One region of the Arthrobacter sp. MDT2-16 genome, then DNA from elsewhere that is predicted to be linked to it. Evidence: predicted binding sites of a transcription regulator. Region 1 holds the regulator's gene; the other holds the start of a gene.
What was found. Region 1 encodes HspR, which represses chaperone genes until heat shock. Its sites were predicted from a motif close to AAGTTGAGTCNNNNNGACTCAACTT; they were not measured.
Positions count from the first base shown of each region.

Region 2: ACX80N_RS13945 (Hsp20/alpha crystallin family protein) is a predicted target of HspR. The motif match lies at 7,893-7,917, and genes of this name have one in related genera.

Region 1 is NZ_JBTNDP010000001.1:506,556-521,563, forward strand. It holds gene ACX80N_RS02440 (DEAD/DEAH box helicase) at 1-1,625, opposite strand, end outside; gene ACX80N_RS02445 (M20 metallopeptidase family protein) at 1,966-3,210, shown strand; gene ACX80N_RS02450 (GAF and ANTAR domain-containing protein) at 3,226-3,975, opposite strand; gene trmB (tRNA (guanosine(46)-N7)-methyltransferase TrmB) at 4,236-5,114, shown strand; gene ACX80N_RS02460 (DUF695 domain-containing protein) at 5,157-6,188, shown strand; gene ACX80N_RS02465 (TetR/AcrR family transcriptional regulator) at 6,211-6,804, opposite strand; gene ACX80N_RS02470 (MFS transporter) at 6,831-8,006, shown strand; gene ACX80N_RS02475 (SDR family NAD(P)-dependent oxidoreductase) at 8,183-8,866, opposite strand; gene ACX80N_RS02480 (DUF5655 domain-containing protein) at 8,945-9,520, shown strand; gene ACX80N_RS02485 (PspA/IM30 family protein) at 9,477-10,178, opposite strand; gene ACX80N_RS02490 (hypothetical protein) at 10,227-10,793, opposite strand; gene ACX80N_RS02495 (heat shock protein transcriptional repressor HspR) at 10,898-11,326, opposite strand; gene ACX80N_RS02500 (DnaJ C-terminal domain-containing protein) at 11,379-12,365, opposite strand; gene ACX80N_RS02505 (nucleotide exchange factor GrpE) at 12,550-13,188, opposite strand; gene dnaK (molecular chaperone DnaK) at 13,191-15,008, opposite strand, start outside.
Region 2 is NZ_JBTNDP010000008.1:25,987-40,994, forward strand. It holds gene ACX80N_RS13905 (SRPBCC family protein) at 1-459, opposite strand, end outside; gene ACX80N_RS13910 (phosphoketolase family protein) at 494-2,878, opposite strand; gene ACX80N_RS13915 (ATP-dependent DNA ligase) at 2,917-5,451, opposite strand; gene ACX80N_RS13920 (SRPBCC domain-containing protein) at 5,521-6,015, opposite strand; gene ku (non-homologous end joining protein Ku) at 6,085-6,921, shown strand; gene ACX80N_RS13930 (hypothetical protein) at 6,918-7,172, shown strand; gene ACX80N_RS13935 (DUF2630 family protein) at 7,249-7,500, opposite strand; tRNA gene ACX80N_RS13940 (tRNA-Val) at 7,680-7,753, shown strand; gene ACX80N_RS13945 (Hsp20/alpha crystallin family protein) at 7,967-8,428, shown strand; gene ACX80N_RS13950 (SDR family oxidoreductase) at 8,523-9,320, shown strand; gene ACX80N_RS13955 (hypothetical protein) at 9,425-9,646, shown strand; gene pstS (phosphate ABC transporter substrate-binding protein PstS) at 9,727-10,839, shown strand; gene ACX80N_RS13965 (SRPBCC family protein) at 10,896-11,432, opposite strand; gene ACX80N_RS13970 (Dps family protein) at 11,642-12,136, shown strand; gene ACX80N_RS13975 (hypothetical protein) at 12,353-12,544, shown strand; gene budC (meso-2,3-butanediol dehydrogenase) at 12,556-13,323, shown strand; gene ACX80N_RS13985 (FAD-binding dehydrogenase) at 13,373-15,008, opposite strand, start outside.

The DNA.
Region 1 (15,008 bases):
CCGGGGGCGCGACGGGCGCCCTCGGTCCGGGGAGCGGACGACGGCGCGTGGCTGCGCTGGCCGCCGGCCGCCGGGGCTCCCGCGGCCGTGCGGCGGACGGCGTCGCCGACGCGCTGGCCCGAGGCGGGTCGGCGGCTGCGCGTCGACGTCTCCGAGGCCGTACGGGGCTCATCGGCCCGTCGGCGTCCGCCGGTCTTCGCGGCAGCACCGGCATCCGACCCGAAGCGCGGTGCCTGCGGCTGGTCCTTGCGGCGGTCGGCGCGGTTGCCCTGCGCGGACTGCGGTTCGGCGGAGACGCGGCCGCGTCCACCGCGTCCTCCACGGCCTCCGGCGGTCGGAGCCGCCGCGCCACGGCGGGCGCGCTTGCGCTCGGCGTTGGCACCGGTGGAGGTGCCCTCGCCGCGTGTCGCCTCACGGGTGGCGAGCAGTGCGGCACGGGTGCGGGGATCGATCTTGTCCGCGACGTCGCCGGTCAGGGACAGCACGAGCGGCGAGGTCGCCTTGACGGTCTCGAACGCGACGTCGACCCCGGCGGCCTTCATCAGCTTCTGCACCTCGGACTTCTGCTCGGGCAGGGTGATCGTGACGACCGTTCCCGAGGATCCGGCGCGGGCCGTGCGGCCCGAGCGGTGCAGGTACGCCTTGTGCTCCGTGGGCGGGTCCACGTGGACCACGAGCTCGACGTCGTCCACGTGCACGCCACGGGCTGCGACGTCGGTGGCGACCAGGACGCGGACGTCACCGGAGGAGAACTCGGCCAGGTTCCTGTCCCGGGCGTTCTGGGAGAGGTTGCCGTGCAGGTCGACGGCGGGGATGCCGGCATCCGTCAGGGTCTTCGCCAGCTTGCGGGCGTGGTGCTTGGTGCGCATGAAGAGCAGGCGGCGTCCGCTGCCGGAGGCGAGCTGCACGATGAGCTGCTTCTTCTGCGTCTGGTCGCCGATCATCAGCACGTGGTGCTCCATGGAGGTGACCGCGGCCTGGGGGTCGTCGACCGAGTGGGTGACGGGGTTGGTCATGTAGCGGTTGACCACCTTGTCCACACCGTTGTCGAGCGTGGCCGAGAACAGCAGGCGCTGACCGTCGGCGGGGGTGGTGTCGAGCAGCTTCTTCACGACGGGCAGGAAGCCGAGGTCGGCCATGTGATCGGCCTCGTCCAGGATGGTGATCTCCACGGACTCGAGCGTGATGAGCTTCTGGCGCATCAGGTCCTCGAGACGCCCGGGGCAGGCGATGACGATGTCGACGCCGGCACGCAGCGCCTTCTCCTGGCGCTGCTGGGACACACCGCCGTAGATCACGGTGGTGTTGAGTCCGAGCTGGTTCGCGAGCGGCTCGACGGTGGCGTTGATCTGTGTCGCGAGCTCGCGGGTCGGGGCGAGCACGAGGGCCAGGGGGCGTCCCGGCTTGCGCCGGTAGGCCGCTTCCTGCTCGGCGAGGCGGGCGACCATGGGCAGCGCGAAGGCGAGGGTCTTACCCGAGCCGGTGCGGCCGCGGCCGAGGACGTCACGTCCTGCGAGGGAGTCCGGAAGGGACTTCACCTGGATGGGGAACGGTTCGGCGATCCCCTGCGCGGCGAGGTTCTCGACCAGCGCTTTGGGCACACCGAGGGCAGCAAAAGTAGTCATGGAAAGTACACGAACTTTCTTCTCATCTTCCCGGCACCGGGCGGTGCGGGGGTTCGCCGAAGAAAAGTCAGACAGTGTCCACCGCGCTTCCGGTCTCGGAAGCTGGATGCGGGACAAAAGAATGCGTTCTAGCGACGCAGGCTGCGCATCTCACTGGCGGAACCGATCCGCCCTGCGCAGGCAAGTATCCCCAGTTTACCAGCAGTGACGCTCCTGGCCCGCATCGGCGGAGACGGCGCGCCCCGGCACCACGGGAACCGGGCTCCGGGGTCTCGCCCCGGCCCGGCGCATCTGCGAGGGTGGGACCACCAGCGCCGGTACCGTACCAGGAGGAACCCCCATGACTTCGTCCCCAGCCACCCTGCTCGAGGATGCCCGCTCACTCGCGGGTGACATCACCGACCTGCGGCACCGCCTGCACCGGGAGCCGGAGCTGGGCCTGCAGCTGCCGCGCACCCAGGAGAAGGTGCTGGCGGCCCTCGACGGGCTCCCCTACGAGATCACCCTGGGAACGGACACCACCTCGGTCACCGCCGTCCTGCGCGGCGGCGCCACGCCGGCGGGCGAGGCTCCCGTGGTGCTCCTCCGCGGCGACATGGATGCCCTGCCGGTCCAGGAGGCCGCCGGCGTCCCCTACTCCTCCGAGGTCGCCGGCGTGATGCACGCCTGCGGCCACGACCTGCACACCGCCATGCTCTCCGGGGCCGCCACGCTCCTCGCCGAGCGCCGGGAGCAGCTGGCGGGCGATGTCGTGCTCATGTTCCAGCCCGGCGAGGAGGGGCACGACGGCGCCGGCGTCATGATCCGCGAGGGCGTCCTGGATGCCGCAGGCAGGAGGCCCGACGCCGCCTACGGCCTGCACGTGGTGTCCTCGCTCATACCCACCGGGGTATTCACCAGCCGGTCCGGGCCTCTGATGTCGGCGTCGGACGGGTTGACGATCACGGTCCGGGGCGCGGGCGGGCACGGGTCCTCGCCGCACTCCGCCAAGGACCCGGTGACGGTGGCCGCGGAGATCGTCACGCAGCTGCAGGTCGTGATCACCCGGCAGTTCGACATGTTCGACCCCGTGGTGCTGTCCGTCGGGGTGCTGCGCGCAGGCACGCAGCGCAACATCATCCCGGAGACGGCGCGGATCGAGGCGACCGTCCGCACGTTCTCGGCAGTGAACAGGGACAGGATGGCGGAGGCGGTCCCCCGCCTGGTGCGGCACCTCGTAGCCGCCCACGGGCTCGAGGCGGACGTCGAGTACGTCCACGAGTACCCCGTCACCGTCACCGACACCGACGAGACGGCACACGCCGAGGCGCAGGTCGGCGCACTGCTCGGGACCGACCGGTACCTCACCATGCCCCGGCCACTGAGCGGGTCCGAGGACTTCTCCCGCATCCTCGAGGCCGTGCCCGGCAGTTTCGTCTTCCTCTCGGCGGTGACCCCGGGCGTCGATCCGGTCACGGCACCCTTCAACCACTCGCCGTACGCCGTCTTCGACGACAGCGTCCTCCCCGACGGCGCGGCCCTCTACGCGCAGCTCGCGATCAGCCGACTCGACGCCGCCGCCGGCGCTGGTCCACACCGGCGATAGGGCGGCGGTCCCCGCCTACTCCGCGATCCGGCGCCGCGACGCCAGATCTCCGCGGACGGCGAGCTGCTCGGCGACCTCGATCAGCTTGGTGTTGGTCTTCGTGCTCGCGGAGGAGAGCACCAGGAACGCCTCGTGGGCGGTGAGCTTGTGGCGTTCCATGAGGATGCCCTTCGCCTGGCCGATGACGTCCCTGGTGATGAGCGCGGCGTTGAGGTTGGAGATCTCCTGCGCGTCGGAGAGGGCGATCGCGGCGTGGGCCGCGATCAGCAGGCCGACCTGCTCGTAGTCCTCACCGAACTCGCCCACCTCCGCGCCGTACAGGTTCAGCGCACCGAGGTTGTCGTCGTCCACGAAGAGCTGGAAGGAGAGCATGCTGCGCGCTCCGGCGTCCCAGGCACGCCGTGCGAAGTCGGGCCACCGGGGCTCGTCCCTCAGACTCGGCACCCGGACGATGCGTTCACGGAAGACCGCATCGAGGCACGGACCCTGCCCGGTCCGGGTCTGCAGGTCGTCGATGATCCGGGGCAGGTCCCCCGACGCGGCCCGCGATTCCACGCGCCGCCGGGCCCGGACGAGGCTGATGGAGCCCTCCGCCGCGGGCGGGATGAGGGACAGGGCGGCGTGGACGATCTCGGCGAGGGTCGAATCCACGTCGGGTTGACGACGGAGTCCGCGCGCGAGCTCACTCAACTGCAGGGCGAGACCGCCCGTGGCCTCGCCGCTCCCAGCTGCCGCCGGCGCCACCGCATCAGGACCCGTGTTCATGTCGCGCCTCCTCGGGTTCGTCACATCACTCTGCCACTGTCCGCGTGGGCACACCAGTGCACCGCCCCGCGGCGGTGCACCCGATCGACGATGCACGGCGCCCCGATGCGATGACCACCCGGTCCGACGATGGGGTGCCCGGCGCAGCAGCGGATGCGCGGTTCACCCGTGGCGTAGGGATTCCCCGGGCGCACCTCGCCGGCCACAGGCCGTGCCCGGCGGCGGTACCGGCGGGCGTGCTGCCGGTAGCCTTGGAGGTGATGGAGCCCTCAGCACAGACCCCCGACCAGCCGCACCGCGCCCAGCCCGTCTCCTTCGTCCGGCGGGGCTCACGCCTCCAGGGCCGGCGCCGCGAGGCCTGGGACGACCTCGCCGAGGACTTCCTCATCGACGTACCGCGCATCGACAACGCCGACACGTCCGTGGCTCCGGGCTTCGTGTTCGACGCCGGAACCGCCTTCGGGCGGACCGCCCCGCTCGTCGTGGAGGTGGGCTCGGGACTCGGCGAGGCCATCACGCACGCCGCGGAACAGGACCCGGACCGCGACTACCTCGCCCTGGAGGTCTACCGGCCGGGGCTGGCCCAGACGATGCTCCGTATCAGCCAGAAGGACCTGACGAACGTGCGGACCGCTCAGGTCGACGCGGCGGAGGCCTTCGCCGGCATGATCCCGGCGTCCTCCGTCGCGGAACTGTGGACGTTCTTCCCCGACCCCTGGCACAAGGCGCGGCACCACAAGCGGCGGCTCGTCAAGGACGACTACGTGGAGCTGGCCGCGCGCATCCTCGAGCCCGGCGGACTCTTCCGCCTGGCCACGGACTGGTCCAGCTATGCGGTGCAGATGCGCGAGGTCCTCGATGCGAGCGGGCACTTCGAGAACCTGCACGACGGCGAGCGCGCCGGAGCCGCGAGCCCCCTCACCCAGGTGTGGGAGAGCGGCGTGGAATCGGTGGTGGGCGGCGCCCCGGTGCGTGAGGGACGCGACCCGGTGAGCACCGGCAACACGGGCGTCAACGAGGGCGTCGACGAGCGCGGAGGCTGGGCGCCGCGTTTCGAGGGGCGGACCCTCACGAGCTTCGAGAACAAGGCGATCAAGGCCGGGCGGATGGTCTTCGACCTCACCTACCGGCGTCGCTGACCGACGCCTCCCCGGACGCGTACACCGACAGAAGCAGGGACCATGGGACTCTTCAGCCGCCGGGCACCATCCCGCCACGGACACGGCAGGGACCCCGTCGCGGCGTTCTGGCAGTGGTGGACCGAGGACGGCGAGGAACTGCTCACCACAGCCACGAGGGCCGGTGACTTCGACGCCTACGTGGACGTGATGACCCACAGGGTGAGGGCGATCGCCCGGGGCCTGGAGTGGGAGACGCGCACAGGTGTCGGTGCCGAGCACACCCTGTGCCTCTCCAGCGGAGGCGATGCCGCGCTGCGTCCCGTGGCCGAGCGCTGGTACCGGGCGGCGCCGCCGCCGAGCAGGCGCTGGGAATTCATGCCCGCCCGCAGCGCGCGGCCCGACATGCTCGACTCCACCATCACGTACCGCGGCAGGACGTTCGACCTCCGCCGCACCAGGGTCCACGCGGCGGTGACCCGCAAGGGTGACGGGTTCATCGTCTCCGTGTACAACCCCGGGTTCACGGGTCGCTGGGACGACGAGCACGGCCTGTGCGTCCTCGTCCTCGAGTGGCTGCTGGGCGAGGACGACGTCGAACGCTGGGTACGCCGCGTGGACTGCATCGCGACCGACGTCGTGGACAGCATCGCGGCCGTGGACCTGCCGGCGCGGGTGGCCGACCTGGCGGGCACGCTGCCCCCGCCGGCGTGGCTGCTGATGCAGGGGACACTCGGCGCCGGCGACCCGATCTCGGTGCGGGTCCTGCGCCCGCTGCGGTGGATCGACCATCCGCGCTTCGATCTCCACACGGCGCTGCGGGTCCCCTTCGAGGCCGACGGGCAGGGCCTGCCCCTGCCGGCGGCGCTCGGTGTCCTCGACGATCTCGAGGACACCCTCGTGCGGTCCCTCGGTCACCGTGGGATGCTCGTCGCCGCCGAGACCTCCAGGGGCGTCAGGACCCTCCACTTCTACTCCGACTCGGAGGACCAGAACGGGCGTGACGTGCTCGACGCCGCCGCTCGCGACCGGCGTCCCGTCACCGCCCGGCACTCGCTCGATCCCGGGTGGAGGAAGGTCCAGGACTTCGCGTGACCGGGCACCGGTCCCGGTGGGCTCAGGAAGCCGCCGCCGGCGCTCCGGTGAAGGACTGCAGGGTGATGCTCGCGATGCGCCGCCCTTCGGTGGTGGCGGTGTCCACGTCCGTCCCACGCAGGATCATCCCGAGGACCCCGGTGTAGATCAGGACGAGGTGGCGTGCCAGGAGCGCGGCTCCGTCGGCGCCGACGAGGGGAGCCGCCAGGTCTTCGAGCCGCCCCAGCAACAGCCGGGTGTCGTCGCCCAGGGTGGCCTCGAGGTCGGGACCCGGGTGCGGGGTCTCCGCGGTGACCCCGAGGAACACGCACCACCGGGAAGGTGTGACCCCCTGCCGATACCGTGCGAGGGCTGCGAAGAGCGCGAGCACCTTCTCCTCGGGGGTGGGCGCCTCGTCGACGCACTCCTGCCAGGTCGTGTCCCACCGGGACAGCCTGCGCTGCAGGGCGTGGGTGATCAGCCCCTCCTTGTTGCCGAAGTGCGCGTACAGCGTCGCCGGTGACACCTGGGCGCGCTCGAGAATCGCATCCACGGGGGTGGCGGTGACACCCCGCGTCGCGGCCAGGTCCTCTGCCGCATCGAGGAGTCGATCCCGCGCTGTCGGTTGTCGTGCCATGGAACAAGGGTATAACGTTCGTTTCAATGAAACGATCGTTACAGTTCGCCACGTCCCGTCGGGACCTCCTCTTCGCCGCATCCGCGGTCTCGCTCATCGCGGTCACCTACGGTCTGGCCCGGCTTGGCTACGGACTGTTCCTGCCCGCCTTCTCGGCGTCGTTCCCGCTGCCGCCCGCGGTGAGCGGCCTGCTGGCCGCGGGTGCGTCGGTCCTCTACTGCGTCTCCGCCGGGATCGGCTTCCGCTTCGCCCAGGGTCATCCGCGGGCGGTGACGCTGCTCGCGGGCCTCTCGGCGGCTCTCGGCAGCATCGGCATCGCCGGCGCCCAGACCACCCCGATCTTCGCCGCAGGGGTCCTGCTCGCCGGCACCGGAGCAGGCTTCGCGTCCCCCGCCCTGGTGGAGCTGGTGCAGCGGAACACCGCACCGGAGGCCCGCGGGCGCCTGCAATCGGTGGTCAATTCGGGGACGGGCTTCGGCGTGGTCCTGGCGGGCGCCCTGTCCCTGGTGCTCGGTGAGGCGTGGCGCCTGGCATGGGCGCTCGTGGCAGTGCTCGCCGTGACGTCCATGCTCGCCGTCCTGCGGCTCGACGGAAGCGCCGTCGCACCGGCTGCACCACCTCGGCCCGCTCCGTCCCTCGTCGCACGATCGAGCAGGCGCGGGCTGGCCCGGCCGCTGTGTGGGGCCTTCGTCTTCGGGATCGGGTGCGCCGCCGTGTGGGTGTACGGCCGGTCCACGCTCGAGCAGTCGGGCGGTATGAGCGAGGGGTTGTCGGCCGGCGCCTGGATAGCGCTGGGGCTCGGGGGCGCCGGCGCCACCCTGGTGTCGCGTTGGCTCGCCGGCCGCTCCGTCCCAGCCGCCTGGTCGCTGACCACCCTGGCGACGGCGGCGGCCACCGCACTCCTCGGGACGGTACCGGACTCCCTGCTCCTGGCCTACGCGGCCTCCGCCCTGTTCGGACTGGCCTACACGGCGGCGACCTCCGTGCTCATCCTGTGGGCCTCCACCACCGACGCGGGCAGCGCTGCGGGCACGTCGCTGCTGTTCACCTCCCTCGTGCTGGGGCAGGCGGCCGGCGCACCCCTCACCGGATTCCTGCTCCAGCAGGGCGGCGCGACGCTCGCCTTCGCGGTGGCGGCTCTCGCGTGCGCGGCGAGCACCGCTGCCGCCGCGCCGATCCGGGTGAGGGTGCGGGTGGAGTGAGAGGCGAGGCGCCGTCGGTTCAGTCGTCGATGACGGCCAGGCCCCGGCGCTGGAGGTCCCCGGCGAGGTCCGCCTTCGTCCCGTGCAGGAACGCTCCCGACTCGTGGAGTTCGAAGGGCTCGGGTCCGTCCGCCATGGTCACCTCCGATGGATGGCTGTGCCCGCCGGGCCCCTGCTCAGAATGCCGACGACGGCAGGTCGCGCTCGCCGTCCCGGATGGCCGTCACGATGCGTGCGGCGACAGCCACCGGATCCTTGCCCTGCGGCAGCCTCGGCGCCTCCCCTGCGATGGGCCGGCTAGCCAGCCCGGTCTCGGTGTGGGGCGGGCGGGCGTCGAGCACCCGCACCCCCTGCCTGCGCAGCTCCAGTGTCAGCGCCTTCCCGTAGGCGCTCAGTCCCGCCTTCGTCGCGGAGTACGCGGCCATGCCCGCCGTCGGGCTCTCGGCGACGACGGCGCTGATCTGCGCGATGAACGAGTCCCGCGCGAGCCGGGGCGCGATCTCGCGCACGAGCCGCATGTAGCCGAGCAGGTTCACGAGCACGAGTTCGTCGAGGGTGTCGTCGTCCACCTCGACGGCGGGACCGAACGCCACGACGCCGGAGGCGAACACCAGCCCGCTCAGTTCGCGCCCGTAGATGGCAGCGGCGATGTCCGCCGGGCCCGTGGGTCTGCCGAGATCGGCAGCGGCGCGGCCCAGGACGGCATCGCCGAGTTCGTCCGCGAGCGCCGCCAGTCTGTCGTCGGAACGGCCCGAGAGCGTGAGCTGGGCGCCCTGGGCCACGAGCTGGCGGGACAGCTCGGCCCCGAGGACTCCCGTCGCACCGACGACGAGGACGTGGGCACCGCTCAGCTCGGTCATGGGCAGAGTGTAGCAACGGCCTTCGGCGTCCTTCCCTTCGCGCCCGGCGGGACGGCACCGGAACGCTACAGTGTGGCCATGGGCGAGATGCAGAGCTGGCAGTCGATGGTGCACGCCAACGCCGCGCGGCTGCTCCGCACCACCGGACGGACACCGGCGGATTGGGCTGCGGAGGCGCGTACTGCGGGGATCGGCACGCGGGAGGATCTCTCGCACTGGCTGAAGGAACAGGGAGTCACCGGATACAACCTGATGAGCGTCGACTGGGAGGTCTTCGGACTGCCGGAGTTCTTCGAGCGGTCGGCGGAGGAGCTCTACGCCGCCCAGTACGCGAACCGTCCGGCCCTCAGGCCCATCGCTGACAGCATCGTATCCTGGGCCACCGCGACACCGGAGGTCACCATCCAGCTGCGCAAGACCTACGTGTCCCTGCAGTCGTCGCGACGGAAGTTCGCGCAGCTCACGCCCACCAGGACCGCCGTGGACCTGGTCTTCCGGCTCGCGATCCCCGGACTGCCCGGGCTCGAGCCGATCCGCACGAACGAACCGTTCGCCTGGCGCCTCCGGCTCAGGCAGCCGGAGGACGTCGATGCCGCCGTCCGGCAGGCGCTCAGCGTTGCACTGGAGGATAGCCTCGGCCGTTCCTCCGCTTGAGCTCCTCGAGCTCCTGCTGGGCGGCGGCCTCCGCCTCGAGTTCCTCGAAGGCCTGCTGCAGGCGCGGTGACGACGGGTCCGTCCAGGACAGTTCCTCACGGGCCTGGGCCTGCGCCTCGAAGCGCCGCACCTCGAGTTCGGCGTTGCGCCGCGCCGCGTCCATCGCGGCCGCCTCCCGCGAGGACGACGCCAGTGCGTCATGCACACCGATCGCAGCCTGGGCCGCCGCGCGGCGGGCCAGCATGGCGTCGTACTCCATGGCGTTCTGCTGCACGCGCTGTTCCAGCCGCTGCACGTCGTCGTGGAGCCGGCGTGCCTGCTGCTCCGCCTCGTGCAACTGCCGGGTGAGGGTCTCGAGGCGACGCCGCGCCGTCATCGATTCGCGGATCGCGGCCCGGGCGGCGTCGTCGTCCCCGCGCTGCACCGCGGCTGCGGCAGCGGCCTCGACCCGGTTGACGTAGTCGGCGGCCTCGTTCGCGGCCAGGCCCACCCGGTGGTGGTGCGCCGCGACGTCCGCTGCCCCCCGGCGCGCCTGGTCGAGGAGGTTGCGCTGCGCCTGCTGGGCGCTCTGCGCCTGGATCCGGGGATCCTGCTTGGACTCCTCCGCCGCGGAGCGGTTGGCCTGCACGATCCGCGTGATGCGGCGTTTGATCGACACTCTGGACCCCCGGGGTGATGGTTGGTTGCGGCTACCTGGACTGACCCGTCACCAGGTCTGCCGGTTCCCGTAGCTGTCCCGCCAGGTGGCCATGGCGGAGATCTCGGTGCGGAGGCGGCTGGTGGCCTGCTCGAGCTGCAGCGTGTCGATGGACCGCGAGGTCTGCAGCAGGCTGCGGCGCAGGTCGGCGGACAGCTCGTCGAGCGCCCGCGCCTGCGCGGCGAGATCCGCGGTCCACTCCTGCTTCAGTGCCCGGTTCGGCTCACGGTCGGCAGCACGCAGCAGGGTCTCCAGGGAGGCCGCGGCCTGGTCGATCTCAGCGGCCGCCCGGGGGAGGTCCCCCACGGGGCGTCGCTGCGCCGTCGCTTCGGCGAGGGCGAGGTGCGTGGCACGCGAGGACCGCGTCAGGTCACCGATGAGCCGCGCGGGTTCCCGCGTCAGCCGGTCCGGCGCATAAGCGCGGGCCGCCAGCACGCCGCGGTCCCTCGTGCGCTCGATGATGCGGGAGCGCTTGACCTTGCGGACCACGAGCCACCCGGCCACGCCGGTCCCCGCGCCGACGGCGGTGAGGACCCCGGCGCCGACGACGAGCGCCTGGACGAAGAGATCAAGCATCGTGCAACCCCACGAGGTATTCCATCTCCTTAGTCTGCCCGCGTCCTCCGACATATTCCACCCGCGGCCGTGCGCGGCCGCGGGCGACCGCTCACCGGCGGTGGCTAGTTCGCCGTCCGCGCCGTGTCGGGGCGCCACACCACGAGCGCCTGGCTGCGCGGGCGGGGGCGCTGGCCGCGGGCCAGTGTGACGACGTCGCCCGCCAGCCCGGCGGCGAAGACCCGGCTCGATTCGGCGTGGAAGCGGCGGGACGCCAGCTCGGAGGACAGCTCCGTGACGCGCGCCTGCAGTGCGGATACCTGGTTCTCGAGTTCGAGGATGCGCCGGATGCCCTCGAGGGACACCCCCTCCTGCGACAGGCGCTGGATCTCGCGCAGCGTCCCGACGTCCTTCTGCGAGTAGCGCCTGGCCCTTCCGGGTGCCCGGCTGGGCGTCACGAGGCCCAGCCGGTCGTACTGGCGCAGGGTCTGCGGGTGCATGTCGGCGAGTTCGGCGGCCACGGAGATCACATAGATCGGCAGCGTGTAGTCCATGGCGGGCCTCCTTCCGTCGCCGGGGCTCCCGGCGGTCGCTCAAATGTACTCTTTACAGGCGCGCCTTCGCGGCGAGGCCCGCCCGCGGATCCGCGTCCCGCGTAGCAGCCCGGAAGGCCTCGACGGCGGCCTCGGCCTCCTTGGACAGATTCTGCGGGACGACGACGTCGACGGTGACGAGCAGGTCCCCCGTGGCCTTGGCGGTCTTCACGCCCCTGCCCTTGAGGCGCAGGGTCCTGCCCGACGGCGTCCCGGCGGGGATCCTCATCTTCACCAACTCACCGGTGAGGGTCGGGACGTCGATCTCGGCGCCGAGGGACGCCTCGGGGAAGCTGACGGGGACGTGCACGCGGATGTTGTCGCCGTCGCGCTTGAACAGCGGATGCTCCTTCACGGCGACGGTGACCATGAGGTCGCCGGGGCCGCTCTGCCCCGGCTGCCCCTTGCCCTTCACCCGGACCTTCTGTCCGTCGCGGATACCGGCCGGGATGCGGACGTCGATCTGCTCGCCCGAGGGTTCACGCAGGCCGATGGTGGTCCCGTTGATGGAGCCCGCGAAGGAGATGGACGTGCTGGCCGTGCGGTCGGCGCCCTTCTGGGGGCGCGTGGACTGGAAGCCGCCCGGGAATCCGTTGCCACCGCCGCCGAACAGGTCGGCGAACTCGGGGGGAAGGTCGCTGTTGGAGAAGCCGGTGCGCTGACGGGTCCCGGCCCCCTGGCCGAAGAGGTTCCCGAAGATGTCCTCGAACCCCGCACCGCCGCCGGCACTTCCACCGGCACCGCCGGCGGAGAAGCGCGCTCCCCCGCCCATCGCGCGGATGGCGTCGTACTGCTGGCGCTGCTCGGCGTCGGACAGCACGGAGTAGGCCTCCGAGACGTCCTTGAACGTCTTCTCGGACGCGGCATCACCCTGGTTCTGGTCGGGGTGGTACTTGCGGGCGAGCTTCCGGTACGCCTTCTTGATGTCGGTGTCGGACGCGTCCTTGGAAACACCCAGGATCTTGTAGAAATCCTTGTCCACCCAATCCTGACTGGCCAACGGGCGTCTCCTTTCCTAGGTACTACTGAAACGTGGGGCCGGGTTGCACGATCCCGAAGGAATCACACAACCCGGGAGCGCTGCGCGGAGTGCCGAGGAAGGCGGCTTCAATATCTCCCAGCGAGCTCTAGCGAGCCGGGAAATTTCGTCGCCGCCGTTCGGCATCCGCGCAGCGCGGTAAGAACTACTCAGGCACCGCTACGATGACCTGCGCGGCCCGGAGGACGCGCTCGCCCTTGCGGTAGCCCGCGCGGAGGATCTGGCTGACGCTATCAGCCTGGACGTCCGCACTCGGCTGCTGCATGAGCGCTTCGTGGATGTTCGGGTCGAAGGCGACGCCGACCTCGTCGATCCGGGTGAGCTCGTACGTCCGGAGGGCGTTCTCGAGCTTGCCCGCGATTGCCGCGAAGGGTCCCTCGGCGAGGTCGCCGTGCTGGCGCGCGGCGTCGATGTCGTCGAGGACGGGCATCAGCGTGTTGATGACGCCGATGACGGCCTGGTCGCGTGCGACATCCCGGTCGCGTTCAACACGGCGCCGGTAGTTCACGTACTCGGCCTGCAGGCGGAGCAGGTCGTTGCGGAGCTCCGCGACGACGTCCACGGCGGGATTGCTCGCCCCGTCGGCGCCGGCCTCGTTCAGGATCGCCTCGGCCTGGGCCAGGGCGTCGCCCTCCGTGCTGTCGCCGGCGGGACCTGCCTGCACTCCGGCCGCGGATTCCTCCGCGGCCGGAGTACCGGCGTCGTTCTGCTGCCCACGGACTTCGCCCGTCTCAGGGACGATCGGCTCGGACTCGTGCTCTTCTTCGTTTCCGTGGTGCGGCATGGCTACTTCTTCTCGTTGGTGTCTTCGTCGACCACCTCGGCGTCGACGATGTCCTCGTCGGCGCCTGCGGAGGCCGGCTGGTCGTCGGCGGGTGCGCCGGCTGCGGAGCCTGCGTCCTGCTGGGCGGAGGCGTAGATCGCTTCGCCGAGCCTGGACTGCGAGGACTGCAGCTTCTCGAAGGCCGACTTCACCTCGGCGTCGTTGTCCTGCGACTCCAGCGTCTTCTTCAGGGCGTCGACGTCGGCCTGGACCTCGGTGCGGACGTCCTCGGGCAGCTTGTCCGAGTTGTCGGCGATGAGCTTGTCCACCGAGTAGGCGAGCTGCTCGGCACCGTTGCGGGTGTCGGCGGCCTCGCGGCGCTGCTTGTCCTCGGCTGCGTGCTCCTCGGCCTCGCGCACCATGCGGTCGATGTCCTCCTTGGACAGCGACGAACCGCCCGTGATGGTCATCGACTGCTCGGTGCCCGTGCCCTTGTCCTTGGCGGACACGTGCACGATGCCGTTGGCGTCGATGTCGAAGGTGACCTCGACCTGCGGGACGCCGCGCGGTGCCGGCGCGATGCCGGTCAGCTCGAACGTGCCGAGCGGCTTGTTGTCCCGGGTGAACTCGCGCTCGCCCTGGAAGACCTGGATGGCCACGGACGGCTGGTTGTCGTCAGCGGTGGTGAAGGTCTCGCTGCGCTTGGTCGGGATGGCCGTGTTGCGCTCGATGAGCTTGGTCATCATGCCGCCCTTGGTCTCGATGCCGAGGGACAGCGGGGTGACGTCGATCAGCAGGACGTCCTTGCGCTCCCCCTTCAGCACGCCGGCCTGCAGTGCGGCACCGACGGCCACGACCTCGTCCGGGTTGACGCCCTTGTTGGGCTCCTTGCCACCGGCGAGCTCCTTCACGAGTTCGCTGACCGCGGGCATGCGGGTGGATCCGCCGACGAGGACGATGTGGTCGATGTCGGAGACCTTGATGCCGGCCTCGGCGATGACGTCCTGGAACGGCTTCTTGGTGCGGTCCAGCAGGTCCTTGGTCAGGTCCTGGAACTTGGCACGCGACAGGTGCTCGTCGAGGTGGACGGGGCCGTCCGCGGTGACCGAGAGGTACTGCAGCGAGATGTTGGTGGACGTCGCCGAGGACAGTTCCTTCTTGGCCTGCTCTGCGGCCTCCTTGAGGCGCTGCAGCGCGATCTTGTCCTTGGAGAGATCGGCGCCCTTGGCCTTGGCCTGCGAGAGCAGGTAGTCGACGACGCGCTGGTCCCAGTCGTCGCCGCCGAGGCGGTTGTCACCGGACGTGGAGCGGACTTGGATGGTGGAGAACGCGTCCTCGTCCTTGCCGACCTCGAGGAGGGAGACGTCGAACGTGCCGCCGCCGAGGTCGAACACGAGGATGAGCTCGTCCTCCTTGCCCTTGTCCAGACCGTAGGCGAGGGCCGCGGCGGTGGGCTCGTTGACGATGCGCAGCACCTTGAGGCCCGCGATCTCGCCGGCCTCCTTGGTGGCCTGCCGCTCGGCGTCGTTGAAGTAGGCGGGGACGGTGATCACGGCGTCGGTGACCTTCTCGCCGAGGTAGCTCTCGGCATCCGTCTTGAGCTTCTGGAGGATGCGCGCCGAGATCTCCTGCGGGGTGTACTTCTTCGCATCGATGTCGACGCTCCAGTCGGTGCCCATGTGGCGCTTGACCGAGGAGATGGTGCGGTCGATGTTGTTGACGGCCTGGCGCTTGGCGATCTCGCCGACCAGGACCTCGCCGGCCTTGGAGAAGGCGACGATCGACGGCGTGGTGCGCGCGCCCTCGGCGTTGGCGATGACGGTGGGCTCGCCACCCTCGAG
Region 2 (15,008 bases), on a different contig from region 1:
CTCCGAGACCTGCGCCGCGAGATTGGCGAGCGTGGAGTCCAGGGCGTCCTGCGACACCTCGGGGAAGCTCAGCTTCTTCAGGATCGCCTTGTCCGTGACGGCGGACCAGTCGTAGCTCACGGAGACCTCGGTGGAGGCGGGGCCCGAGGGCTGCAGTTCCCACACCCATTCCCAGCCCGGCGGCACCTCGCCGGCCGGCGCCGTCTTCCAGGCGAGCAGCTTGTTCGGGTCGTAGCCCACCACGTGGTTGTCCGTCTGGTAGTCACCACCCATCTTGTCCCACTGCTGGTTCATGGTGAACACCTGGCCCACGGCGGTGATGCGGTCCGACTTGCTGTCCGACTGCACCATGCCCGAGCCGTCGAGTGCGGCATGGCGGGCGGGATCGGACAGGATGTCGAAGATGGCACCGGCGGGTGCATCGATGGTGCGGGTCGAGGAAATGCGGGACTCGGTCATAGGGTGTTCTCCTTCTGGTCGGGGACCACGGGTTTTACTTCGCCTCGTCCGGCGAAGATTCGTCGAGCATCCAGCCGGTGATGGACTCGAGGTCCTTCCCGGCGTCGCGCGTGTACTGCCAGGCGCGCTGCCGCTGGTCCTGCAGGTCCTGCCGGAAACGGGCCTGGGTGGCGCCGAGGGCCGGTACGCGGTCGATCACGTCCATGGCCAGCTGGAACCGGTCGATCTGGTTCAGCATCGCCATGTCGAACGGCGTCGTGGTGGTGCCTTTCTCTTTATACCCGCGCACGTGGAGGTTCGCGTGGTTGGTGCGCCGGTAGGTCAGCCGGTGGATGAGCCACGGGTAGCCGTGGTAGGCGAAGACCACGGGCTTCGACGTCGTGAACAGGGTGTCGAAATCGCGGGCCGAGAGCCCGTGCGGGTGCTCCGAGCTGTCCTGCAGGCGCATGAGGTCGACGACGTTGACCACCCGGATCTTCAGCCCGGGGACGCCCGCGGCCAGCAGGCGCGCGGCGGCCACGGTCTCGAGCGTCGGGACGTCACCGGCACATCCGAGGACGACGTCGGGCTCCACCCCGGGCTCCTCCGACCCCGCGAAGCCGAAGATGCCGATGCCGCGCCTGACGTGCAGGAGCGCCTCCTCGGGGCCCAGCCAGGTGGGCGTGGGCTGCTTGCCGGTCACGATCACGTTGATGGTGTCGCGGGTCTTCATGCAGTGCTCGGTGACCGCGAGCATCGTGTTGGCGTCCGGCGGGAGATAGACCCGGATGACGTCCGCCTTCTTGTTCATCACATGGTCGATGAAGCCGGGGTCCTGGTGGGAGAAGCCGTTGTGGTCCTGCTGCCAGACGTGGCTGGAGAGCATGTAGTTGAACGAGGCGATGGGCTGCCGCCAGGGCAGCGTCCGGTGGACCTTGAGCCACTTGGCGAACTGGTTGAACATCGAGTCGACGATGTGCACGAAGGCCTCGTAGCAGTTGAAGACCCCGTGGCGTCCCGTCAGCAGGTAGCCCTCGAGCCAGCCCTGGCACAGGTGCTCACTGAGGACCTCCATGACCCGCCCGGACCGTGCGAGGTGCTCGTCGACGTCCTCCAGGCGCGGTTGCCAGACCTTGTCCGTCACCTCGAACACGGCGGACAGGCGGTTCGACGCCGTCTCGTCCGGACCGAACAGGCGGAAGGTGTGGGGATTGCGCTCGATGATGTCGCGGAGGTAGCCGCCGACGGTGATCATCGGGCTCGCCTTCTCCGTGCCCGGATGCGGCACCTCCACGGCGTGCTCCAGGTACGAGGGCAGCACGAGGTCGCGGAGGAGCCACCCGCCGTTGGCGTAGGGCGTGGCGCTCATCCGGAGGTCGCCGTCGGGGGCCAGCGCGGCGATCTCCGGCCGGAGTTCCCCCGTCCCGGTGAAGAGCGACGCCGGATCGTAGGACCGCATCCAGTCCTCGAGCTGGCGCAGGTGGTCCTCGTTGCTGTGGATCTCCGAGAGCGGCACCTGGTGGGAACGCCACGTGCCCTCCACGGCCTTGCCGTCCACCACCGCCGGTCCCGTCCAGCCCTTCGGGGAACGCAGCACGATCATGGGCCACCGGGCCTCCGCGACGTCCGCACCCGCCAGGGGCGTCCGCGCCGCCTCCTGGAGGGTGTGGATACTGTCCATGCAGGCGTCCAGCACGTCCGCGAAGTCGCGGTGGGCGGCCTCCGTGGCCGTGGGGTCGGACACCGTGACGAAATGCGGCTCGTACCCGTAGCCGTACATCAGCTGCCGCAGCTGCTCCTCGGGCATGCGGGCGAGCACGGTGGGATTGGCGATCTTGTAGCCGTTGAGGTGCAGGATCGGTAGCACCGCGCCGTCGACCGTCGGATCCAGGAAGCTGTTCGAGTGCCAGCTCGTGGCCAGCGGCCCGGTCTCCGCCTCGCCGTCGCCCACCACCGCGACGGCGACGAGCCCGGGGTTGTCGAAGACGGCCCCGTAGGCGTGCATGAGCGTGTAGCCCAGCTCGCCGCCCTCGTGGATGGATCCGGGTGACTCGGGCGCGGCGTGGGAGGGGATGCCGCCGGGGTAGCTGAACTGCTTGAACAACGCGTCGAGCCCCGCACCGTCCTTGCCGATGCTGCTGTAGATCTCGGAGTACGTCCCCTCGAGCCAGGCGTTGGCCACCACCGCCGGTCCGCCGTGGCCGGGCCCTGTCACGAACAGCATCTCCTGCCCGCGCTCGGCGATCACGCGGTTCAGGTGCGTGTAGATGAAGTTGAGCCCGGGCGTGGTGCCCCAGTGACCCAGCAGCCGCGCCTTCACGTCCTCCCCCGTGAGCGGCCGTGTCAGCAGGGCGTTGTCGCGGAGGTAGATCTGGCCCACCGAGACGTAGTTGGCAGCCCGCCACCAGGCGTCCAGTGCCTGGATATCGAGAGTGCTCATGTATGCCTCCTGGGTGATATTCGGTGGATGGGCGTGGATCAGAGTTCGACGACGACGTCGGACGGCGTCTTGTCGGGCCTCCAGCCGCGCCAGACGGGATGACGGAGACGACCGCTGCCGGTGTGCTCGCTGTACTGGACCTCCCCCACGAGGGCGGGCCGGACCCAGTGCGCGTCGGACGCGTCGATGCCCGGCACGTCGTCGAGCGGTGCGGTCTTCCGCCCCAGCTTCTTCAGGCGGGCACCGGCCTCCGCGAGGTCCCGCTCGGTCAGCCCGGATCCCACACGCCCCACATAGCGCAGGTCGACACCGTCGGGCACCGCGACGAGCAGTGACCCGATCTTCGAGGCGCGGGTGCCCTTGCCGGGCCGCCAGCCCACCACCACGACCTCCTGCGTGCGCAGGTGCTTGATCTTCACCCACGACGATGACCGCGCCCCGGGCTGGTAGTCGCCGGTGAGGCGCTTGGCCATGATCCCCTCGAGGCCGAGCTGCCTGCTCGCCTCGACAGCTTCCGCGAGCGTCGCATCGAGGATCGGAGGGACCTGCACATGACCGTCGTCCGCCTCGTCGACGGCCTTCTCGAGCAGTTCGCGCCGCTGCCGGTACTCGAGGCGGGTGAGGTCGTTGCCCTCGAGGTCGAGCAGGTCGAAGAGCATCAGGCGGACGGGCGTCACCTGGCGGGCCGCCTCGATCTCGGCGCGGCGGGTCAGCTTCATGCGTGTCTGGAGCAGACCGAAATCGGGCCGGCCCCGTGCGTCGAGGGCCACGATCTCACCGTCGAGGACGGCGCTGTCGGCGCTGAGGTAGTGCCCCAGGTCCCCGAGCTCCGGGTAGACGAGCGTGGTGTCGATCCCGTTGCGGCTGACCAGGGTCACCGCCCCGTCCCGGACCTGCACGATGCAGCGCACCCCGTCCCACTTCATCTCATAGGCCCAGGCCTCGGGATCGGGGATGGTCTGCTCGGAGCCGAGCGTGGCCAGCATGGGCCGGACGGCCTCCCTCCGGGGGCCGGCGAGCACCGGCTCCTCCAGCGCATCCGGTGCGGAGGACGCCGAAGGAGCGGAGGACGGGGAGGGTGCGGACAGGGACACCGAAGGGTCGGAGGTGGCGCCCTCAGGATCGTCCTGCGCCTGCGCGGGCTGGTCCTTCATGAGGTGGATCAGCCAGTTGCTCCTGCCGCCCGCTCCACCCCCGGTGTTGATGAGGGCGTAGCGGCGGATGGCCGTACCGGCCTGCGCGAGGCCGCCGTGCGGCCTGCCGTGCAGCGTGCAGATGACTTCCTTGCCGTCCCTCCACTTCTCCAGCTCGTAGGTGCCCGCGTCCCAGATGGACACCTCCCCCGCGCCGTATTCCCCTTTCGGGATACTTCCCGCGAACGAGCCGTACTCGAGGGGGTGGTCCTCGGTCTGCACGGCCAGGTGGTTCCTGCTCGGAGTCAGCGGTGGACCCTTCGGGATGGCCCATGACACCAGGACGCCCTCGTGTTCGAGCCGGAAGTCGTAGTGGAGACGGCGGGCATGGTGCTCCTGGATCACGAAGCTGTTGCCCCCCGAGGGCCCCACCGCCTCCGGGACCGGCTCGGGCGTCTTCGCTGCGTCGCGCATCGCCCGATAGGTGGACAGGCGGTCCGTCGGCGCAGCACCGCTCCCGGCGTCGTTCCCGGCCGTGCGCGTCGTCGCCGGGGCGAGGAGGTCCCCGAGGTCCAGGACGCGCTGCATGACGTCCCGGTAGTCCAGGTGCCGGAGGTCCTCACCGCCGTCGAGCTCCTCCCAGGTGCGCGGGGCGGCGACGGTCGGCTCGGTACGCCCGCGGAGCGAATACGGGCTCACGGTCGTCTTGTTCGCGTTGTTCTGGCTCCAGTCGACGAGCACCCTGCCCGAGCGCAGCGCCTTCTTCATATCGCTGACCGCGAGGTCGGGGTGGTCGGCCTCGAGGGCCCGGGCGAGTTCGCGGGCGACGGCGGACACCTGCTCGGAGGTCTGGCGGCCGTCGAGGGCGCAGTAGAGGTGGATCCCCTCGGAGCCGCTGGTCACGGGGAGCGGCTCGAGTCCCATGCCCTGCAGGATGGGCCGTGCGAGCAGTGCCACTGCGGCGCAGTCGGCCACCCCGGCACCGGGACCGGGGTCGAGGTCCAGCACGAGGCGGTCAGGATTGCCCCGGGCGCCGTCCGCCGTGAAACGCCACTGCGGCACATGGATCTCGAGTGCCGCGATCTGCCCGAGCCACGTGAGGGTCGCGAGGTCGTTCACCATCGGGTACACGTTCGTGTGGTCCTTGTGCTGGATCGCGTTGCGCGGCACCCACGCCGGAGCGTTCTCGTCGATGTTCTTCTGGAAGAACATCTCGCCCGGTTCCCCGGGCGTCCCCACGCCGTGGACCCAGCGTTTCCGGGTGGCCGGGCGCCCGCCGGCATGATGGATGAGATGCGGGGCGACGGCCGCGTAGTAGGCGAGGACGTCCGCCTTGGTGGTCCCGCTCGCCGGGTAGAGCACCTTGTCCAGGTTGGAGAGACGCAGTGTGCGCCCGTCCACGGTGACGGTCTGCTGCCGCGCCGTGCGGGGAGGAACCATGCCCCCAGTCTCGACCGGATGCCGGTGGCGGTCCAGCGAAGATTCCGCGGGCGGGTCCGCCCGGCCCCGTCAGTCCCCGAACTGCTCGCGGTACCGGTTCACGTAGACGTCCCAGAGCGAGGGGTCCTGGCCGAGGTTGCGCTTGTTGAGGAAGTCGTCGAGCCCGGCGATGGTCAGGTGCCAGCCGGCGGCCATGGTGGCCGAGTGCCGGGGGCTGCCCGGGGTCAGGAGCAGCACGAGCTGCGTGCCGTTGTCGCCCGTGCGCGTGAGGTCCCAGCGCAGGCTGTCCCGCTCCCAGGTGTAGGCGAGCACGCCCGGCCGCTCGGCCTCGAGGACGGTCCCGCGCAGGGGCTTCTGGTCCGCGTACCGGAACAGGATCTCCGTGTCCTTGCGCGGCTCGAACTCCATCTCGCAGGGGAACCAGTACTTCAGCTTGTCGGCGTCCGTCAGGTGCTTCCACAGCACGGTCGGAGGGAACGCGAACTGGAATTCCAGGCGCAGCACGGTGCCGCCGTCGTCGCTCGTGGTCTTGCTGACGATGGGCTCTACGGTCTCGGAAGTCACCCCTCAAGTCTAGGGGCGGGCGGCCCGGACCCTCTGGCATGCTAAGCCTGCTTGGTGTTCACTTGACCCATGAGAGCCATCTGGAAGGGTGCGGTCGCGTTCGGGCTGGTCAACGTACCGGTCAAGGTCTACAGCGCCACCGAGGACCACGACATCCCCCTCCACCAGGTGCACGACGAGGACGGCGGCCGGATCCGCTACCAGCGGCGGTGCGAGATCTGCGGCGAGGTGGTCGACTTCAAACACATCGACAAGGCGTACGACGACGGCGAGCACACCGTGGTCCTGACCGAGGAGGACCTCTCGTCCCTGCCGGTGGAGAGGAGCAGGGAGATCGAGGTGGTGGAGTTCGTGCCGAGCGACCAGATCGATCCGGTCATGTTCGACCGCTCGTACTACCTCGAACCGGACAGCACCTCGACCAAGGCGTACGTGCTGCTGCGGCGCACGCTCGAGGAGACGGACCGCACCGCGATCGTGCAGTTCTCCCTGCGGCAGAAGAGCCGGCTGGCCGCGCTGCGTGTCCGCGGGGACGTCCTCATGCTCCAGACGCTGCTGTGGGACGACGAGGTGCGCGAGGCCTCCTTCCCCGCCCTCGAGGAGAAGGTGCGCATCTCCGCGAAGGAGAAGCAGATGTCCGCGGCCCTCGTCGACTCCTTCTCCACCGATTTCGACCCGGAGAGCTTCAGTGACGACTACCAGGTGCAGCTGCGCACCCTGATCGACGCGAAGATCGAGAAGGGGGACACGATCGACACCGAGGAGACCTTCGGTGTGAGCAAGGACGACGACGACGACAACGTGCTCGACCTCATGGAGGCCCTGCGCCGCAGCGTCGAGAAGAACCGCGAGAAGAAGGCCGGCGGCACGAAGGCCGCCGGCACCTCCAAGAAGAAGGGCGCATGATGGGATTCCTCACCGACAGCCTCGGCCGCCAGACCGTCGTGCTGAAACCGAACGCGCCGATCCTCGGGTGGGCGCTGCTCGGCGCCGCCTCCTTCATGGCGCTCGAGGAACGCAACCGCGAGCGGCTCCGCCTCGCGAGTTCCGCCTGCCTCGCGGTCTGGGCGGCGCTGGAGGTGATCTCCGGGCAGAGCGGCTTCCGGCGCAGCGCCGGGTCCCTGACGCTCTCCTGGCTGCTGCGGAAGGCCCGCTGACGCGGGTGCGGGCCCTGACGCGGGCGACCTGCCGGGGCTGACCGGAGGGCACCGCGGTAGCGCCGCCCTGACGTCGCTACTGGCGGTATCCCTCGACCTGGCTGACGGGGCGTACGTCCGCGTCGGCGGGGTTCTCCCCGGCGTCGGCCTTCGCACGGCGCTGGCGGAGCAGGTCCCAGCACTGGTCGAGGTCCTCCTCCACCTTCCTCAGGCGCGCCGTATGCTCCTGGTGCGCCTCGCCGGCGCCGGCGTCCTGCGGCTGCTCGCGGAGCTCGTGCTCCTCCTGAACGAGTGCCTGGATGCGCTGCAGCAGGTCCTGGTTGTCCATGGTGCGGTCCCTTCGTCGTCGCCGTACCGGCGGTAGCGGATGATCAGCAGGCTTTCCTTCAGGCTACTGAGGTGACGGAGCCATGACCAGCGCGTACCCGGACATCCCGGGATCGGCCAGGAGCATCCCGGGGAATTTGGCGCGGCGCCCCGATGCCCTAAGCTGTTGGAGAACCAGTTGCCTGTGTAGCTCAGTCTGGTAGAGCATCCGCTTCACACGCGGAAGGCCCGGGGATCGAGGCCCCGCGCAGGCACGAGGATCAGCTGGAGACAGCGCTACAGGAAGGCCCGTACCGATGCATCGGTACGGGCCTTCCTGCATGAGGGTGTGTTCGTTGGAAGCGAACAGGAGAATTCTTAGCACTCTCCAAGGGTGAGTGCTAACATTTTTCGTAGTTGAGCGAAGGATGCTCAACCTTCAGGAATCCTCCACCTCCCCGGTGGCATATGCGAAGGAGTTGTTTCCCGTGGCCAAATTCGATCCGTTCCGTGAGCTGGACCGCGTTGCCGGCGCCCTCCTGGAGAGCCGTCCCGGGCTCCGCCTCATGCCGATGGACCTCTACCGCGAGAAGGACCACTACATCCTCTCCGCGGACCTTCCGGGCATCGACCCCGGATCGGTCGACATCGACGTGGACGGCCAGCTCCTGACCATCCGCGCCGAGCGCACGCTGCGCAGCGCCGAGGGCGTCAAGTGGCTGACCCGCGAGCGCGAGAGCGGCTCGTTCCTCCGCCAGCTCAGTCTGGGCCAGGGCGTCGACACCGAGGGCATCTCCGCCCGCTACGAGAACGGCGTCCTGAGCGTCGCGATCCCGGTCAGCGAGCGCGCGAAGCCGCGCAAGATCGAGATCGTCAGCGGCGACGCCTCCACGCCGGTCCAGTCCAGCGCCGTCAAGGGCTCCGGCACGCAGGGCGCCGTCGAGTCCTGATCCCCCTACCAGCACCCCCGGGCTCCTGGCCCGGGGGTGCTCCGGGTCCACGGCCCCCTTGCGGCGGCGCACATCGGGCACGAAGGATGGGGGCATGGACTTCACCCCCACCAAAGCAATCGTCACCGGCTCCGATTCCGGCATCGGCCGGGCCACCGCCATCGCCCTCGCAGCGGCGGGCTGCGATGTCGGCGTCACCTGGCACTCCGACCAGGAGGGCGCCGAGGAGACCGCGCGCCTCGTCCGCGAGAAGGGCGTCCGGGCCGCCGTCGCGCAGCTCGACACCACCGACGCGCCCGCCTGCGGCGACGTCGTCGACCAGCTCGCGAAGGAGCTGGGTGGCCTCGACGTCTTCGTCAACAACGCGGGCGTCAACGGCGGCACCATGTTCATGGAGACCGACTGGGACACCTGGCGCGGCACCATGGGTGCGAACCTCGACGGCGCCTTCGTCTGCATCCAGCGCGCCGCCCGGCACATGATCGACGGCGGCAGGGGCGGGCGCATCATCGCGGTCACCAGCGTCCACCAGGAGCAGCCGCGCGTGGGTTCAGCGGCCTACGACGCCTCCAAGCACGGGCTCGGCGGGCTGATCCGCACCATCGCGCTCGAGCTCGCGGACCGGGGCATCACCGCGAACGCCGTCCTTCCCGGGGAGATCAACACCCCGATGAACGCCTCCGCCGACGAGGACCCCCGCACCATGGACCGCCCCGGGATCCCCGTGGGTCGGCCGGGCGCACCGGAGGAGATCGCCGACGTCGTCGCCTTCCTGGCCTCCGGGGCCTCCAGCTATGTCAACGGCGCCTCGTTCGTGGTGGACGGCGGGATGCTGCTCATGGGACCGCAGGCGGGGTCGCACCTCACCAGCGGGGACTGGCGCACGCTCTGATCGGGAGGGTGTGAGGGACACCACAACCTTCAGCGCGCGTTCATGCGACGTTCAGGAGCGCCCGTTAGCGTGGGAGGTCCCGGACTGCTTCCGAAAGGCCCGCCATGAATGCCCCCCTCACCCCGGTCAGCACTGACGACGTCCAGGACTGGTCGGGCTTCAAGCGCGGCGAGCAGATCACCTTCCAGCACCCGGCAGGGACGCAACTGTGCGGCGTGCTGGACATGAGGACCGATGACGCCTCCGTGGTGTGGATCCAGCTCGACGACGGTGGTGGCCGCCGGCTCGTGCACCGGGGCGACGGCTACCGCCTGCGGCGCGGGTGAGCTGACCCCGGGACCGGATCAGCGGGTTCACCTGCTGTCCACCTGAGGTTCACCCCTCCGCCACCTGTAACGTGGCTGGGGTGAGAAGCCGTGCCGTACCGTCCCTGTCCCTCGCCGTCGTCCTCGGTCTCACGGCCTGTGGCTCGGACTACCCTCTGGGTGCCGAGCAGGAAGCAGCGGCGCAGCGCGGGGACACGAGCCTGCAGGGAGCGGTGACCGCCTCCGGGTCCTCCGCGCAGGGACCGGCCATGGACGCATGGCGCTCGGGATTCGCCACCCTCTACCCGCGGGCGCAGGTGCAGTACTCGCCTGACGGCTCGGGAGCCGGCCGCGGTGCGCTGCTGGCCGGCGCCGTGGGCTTCGCCGGATCGGACGCCTACCTCGACGACGAGGAGCGTGCCGAGTCCACGGAGGTGTGCGGTCCGGGTGGCGCCTTCAACATCCCGGCCTACGTCTCCCCCATCAGCGTGGCGTTCAACCTGCCCGGTATCGAAGCCCTGGACCTCGATGCCGCGACCGTGGCCCGGATGTTCCGCGGGGAGATCGCGATGTGGAACGATCCCGCGATCGCGGCCCAGAACCCCGGCGTGGAACTCCCCGCCCGGCCCATCTCGGCCGTGAGCCGGTCCGACGACTCCGGCACCACCGAGAATTTCACGGACTACCTGCACGCGGTGGCACCCGAGGCCTGGCCGGAGGAGCCCGACGGGATGTGGCCGGCGGACCTGGAGAACGAGAACGCCAAGGGCAACGCCGGCGTAGTCACCACGGTCGCCGGCACGGTGGGGGCCGTCACCTATGCCGACGATTCCGCCGTGGGGGACCCGCTCGGGCGCGTGGCCCTCCGGGTCGGGGACACGTACGTCCCGGTGAGCTCCGAGGCGGCCGCCGCCGCCGTCGATCTCGCGGCCCGCGTCCCCGGCCGCCAGGAGTACGATCTCGCGCTCGACCTCGACCGCACCACCACCGCGCCGGGCGTCTACCCTCTGGTCCTGGTGTCCTACCACGTCTACTGTGCGCGGTACGAGAACGAGGCGACCGCCGTCGTCGTCCGGGCCTTCGGCACGTACGCCGTCAGTGCCGAGGGGCAGGCCGAGGCTGCCGCGGCGGCGAAGAGTTCACCCATCTCGGCGGGCCTGTCCCGACAGGCCACCGAGGCGATCGCCTCGATCGAGGTGGGCCGCATCCCCTAGGACGACCCGAGGCGGACCCCCTGGGGGATCCGCCTCGAGTGCCGTTCGGGTGCGCGTCAGCCGACGCGCGGTCCGCCCGAGTCGGGGTCGTTGGTGGACGTGTCCGGCAGCGCATCGTTCGCCGGCATGGCGTCCCCGCCACCCGTCGGCGGGGCGTCGACGTTCCCGCGCCAGGCGCCGGTCTCCCCGCCGCTCTTCTCGATGAACTGCTTGAACCTCTTGAGGTCGCCCTTCACCTGGGCGGAGTCGGCGTTCACCACGGCGCCGATCTTCTCCGTGAAGGTCTCGGGGTGCCAGTCGATCTGCACCATGAGCCGCGTGGTGGTCGCGTCGAGGCGGTGGAAGGTCACCACGCCGGCATGGGACTCGCCGTCGGTGCTCTTCCAGGCCACACGCTCGTCCGGGTGCTGCTCGGTGATCTCGGCGTCGAACTCACGCCGGACGCCGCCGATGCTCGTCACCCAGTGCGTCCGGGTGTCCGAGGTCTGCGTAATGGACTCCACGCCCCCCATGAACTGCGGGAAGCTCTCGAACTGGGTCCACTGGTTGTAGGCCGTGCTCACCGGTACTGCTACGTCGATAGATTCCTGCACTGAAGCCAAAAGGTTCCTCCTCGTAGAGACTCCGGCGCCGTTGCCACCCCCTGATCGGGAATGCGGCACGGCTAACCATAAGTCCCCTTAGCGTATGCAGATCCGGTGGAATTGACCAACGCGCGGGTCTAGGGTGAAAGGAGTCCATCCGGCGGGAATCGGTGTGTCCGAACCCCGCCCGGAGCAGGAAATCGAGCACTGGAGGATTCATGAAGGCTTCACCCACCCTGACGGACAACATGCAGGCCGTGCTGGTCGACCTCATCGAACTGCACCTGCAGGGCAAGCAGGCCCACTGGAACGTGGTCGGCAAGAACTTCCGTGACCTCCACCTGCAGCTGGACGAGATCATCGACGACGCCCGCACCTTCGCCGACGAGATGGCGGAGCGCATGCGCGCCCTGCACGCCGTCCCCGACGGCCGCAGTGTCGCCGTCGCCGACGGCACCAAGATCCAGCCGTTCCCCGCCGGGCTCGTCTCGACCAAGGACACCGTGGGTCTCGTGGTCAATATGCTGAACGCCGCCGTGAACACCATGCGCGAGGTCCACGACCAGATCGACGAGGAGGATCCCACCACCGCCGACCTGCTGCACGGCTTCATCGCCCGGCTCGAGCAGTACGCGTGGATGGTCGACGCCGAGAACATGGAGCCGACAGCCGAGGTCGTCACGCCCGTCGGCACGGATCACGCCACGGTCTGACGCCCTGTACCCCCGCCCGACCGGGGATCTGACGGGGGTCTGACGGGAAGGGAGGCACCGGCCGGTGCCTCCCTTGCCGTGTCCGGTTCGTGCTCCTGCGCGGCGGCCGGCCCTGCACACCCGCTAGCAGGTACTGCCTCCTCCGTGGAGCGCATGCACCTGTTGCGGCATGGACGGGCACGATGCCACGGTGGAGGAAACGAGAGGAGCGAGGCAATGGACCCCGTAGAGCAGTGGTGGACACGCGTGGACATCGACGCGAAGCAGTGGCTCCGGGAGCACAACGGTGCCGAGGACCTGCCCGAGTCCGTGAGGACGGCGGTCACCGAGGCGGGCGGACCGGGCAACGGCGGGCTCGACGACGACGCCTGGCAGTTCATCGACCTCCAGTCGGAAGCAACGGACTAGGGGGCGTGGACATGCAGCAGCGGTTCGAGGACAAGGTCGTCATCGTGACGGGCGCCGGTTCGGGTATCGGGGAGGCGACGGCGCGGCGCTTCGTCGCCGAGGGGGCGCGGGTGGTCCTGACGGATTCCGTCGCGGACAAGATCGACGCCGTCGTCGCGTCCCTGCCCGAGGACCGGGCGACGGCGGTGACCACGGACTCCTCGGACTACGGTCAGGTGGCCGTCATGGTGCAGGAGACCGTGCAGCGGTACGGGCGGCTCGACGTCCTCGTGAACAACGCGGGCACCATCACGCAGGGCACCGTGCAGGACACGAGCGTCGAGGAGTGGCATCGCGTCATCGAGACCGACCTCTCCGGCGTGTTCTACGGGACGAAGGCCGCCCTGGAGTACCTGCTGGAGAGCAGGGGGTGCATCGTCAACGTCTCCTCGGTGTCCGGCGTGGCCGCCGACTGGCGCATGAGCGCGTACAACGCCGCCAAGGGCGGGGTCAGCAACTTCACGCGCGCCGTCGCCCTGGACCACGGCAAGGACGGGGTGCGCGTCAACGCCGTGGCCCCGGGCTTCATCTGGACGGACCTCACGACCGAGGACGGCGACCCGCACGAGCTGTCCGACGAGTTCGCCGGCCGCATAGCGCTCGGCCGCGGCGGCCTGCCGGAGGAGGTCGCCGCCGCCATCACCTTCCTCGCGAGCGACGATGCCCGCTTCATCACCGGCGTCGTGCTCCCGGTGGACGGGGGCACGATGGCCAGCAACGGCCAGCCGGCGCAGGCCTAGGCGCGCCCCCCTGCGCCTGGGGTGCGCAGCTGCTGCAGGGCCGCGGCGCCTACAGCAGCGCCGCGAGGGAACGCCCCACGGTGCGGCCGGAGAAGATGCACCCGCCCAGGAACGTCCCCTCGAGGGCGTTGTACCCGTGCGCGCCGCCGCCGCCGAACCCGGCGGCCTCCCCCGCGGCGTACAGCCCGTGGATCGGGTTGCCGGCGGCGTCGAAGGCCCTGCCGGTCAGGTCTGTCTGGATGCCACCCAGGGTCTTCCGCGTGATGACGTGCAGCTTCACGGCAATCAGCGGGCCGGCAGCGGGATCGAGGATCTTGTGGGGAGGCGCGGTCCGGGTCAGCCGGTCCCCGAGGAAACGGCGCGAATTGTGGATGCTCATGACCTGCGCGTCCTTGGAGTAGGCGTTGTCCATCTCCGCGTCACGCTGCCGGATCTGCCGTTCGATGAGCCCGGCGTCCAGCAGCGGGGTGTCGGTCAGTGCGTTCATCGCGTCCACGAGGTCCGGCAGGGTGCCGGCGACCACGAAGTCCTCGCCGTTCTCCTTGAACGCCTCCACCGGTGGCGGCGCCCCCTTGCCCAGCCGGCTCCGGAGCAGCAGCTTCCAGTCCCGGTCCGTGAGATCGGGGTTCTGCTCCGAGCCCGACAGGGCGAACTCCTTCTCGATCATCTTCTGCGTCAGGATGAACCACGAGTGGTCGTGCTGCGCGAGGTCCGGGGTGGTGCGGAGGATCTTCAACGTCCCGATGGTGTCGTGTCCGGGCAGGCCGGGAGCGGGCAGGCGCCGCCCGAGCGCGTCGAACCACATCGAGGACGGACCGGGCAGGATCCGGATGCCGTGCTGCGGCCACACCGGGTTCCAGTTCCGCACGCCCTCGGTGTAGTGCCACATGCGGTCCCGGTTGACCAGGCGCACGCCGGCGTCGGCTGCGATGTCGAGCATCCTGCCGTCCACGTGCTCCGGCACGCCGGTGATCATCCTCGACGGCGGCGTGCCGAGGCGTGGGGGCCACCACGCACGCACCTGTTCGTGGTTGCCGCCGATCCCGCCGCTGGCGATCACCACGGCCTGCGCCCGCAGTTCGAACCCACCGACGGCCTCCCGGTTCGAGGAGACGCCGCGGGCGGCGTCGTCGGCCGCCAGGACCGTCCCGTGCACGCCGGTCACGGTGTCCCCGTCCAGGATGAGCCCGTCCACGCGGTGGCGGAAGTGGAAGGTCAGCGATCCCTCCTCCGCGGCCGCCCGCGCCTTGTCGGCGAAGGGCTCGGAGATCCCGGTCCCCGTGCCCCACGGCACGTGGAACCGCGGCACGGAGTTGCCGTGGCCTGCCGCCGTCCCGCTTCCCCGTTCGGCCCAGCCGACGAGCGGCGTGAACCTCACGCCCTGCTCCTGGAGCCAGGGCCGTTTGTCACCCGCGGCGAACTCGACGTACGCGCGGCCCCACCGGGCGGCCCACTCGTCCTCCGGCAGGTCGCCGTCGAACCGGTCCCAGCCGGCGGAGCCCTGCCAGTCCTGCCAGGCGAGGTCGAACGAGTCCTTCACGCCCAGGCGCCGCTGCATGGGTGTGTCGACTAGGAAGATCCCGCCGAAGGACCAGAACGCCTGGCCGCCGAGGTTGTGGGCGTTCTCCTGCTCCACGATGGCGACCGTCCTGCCCGCCCTCACCAGCTCGTTACTGGCGACGAGG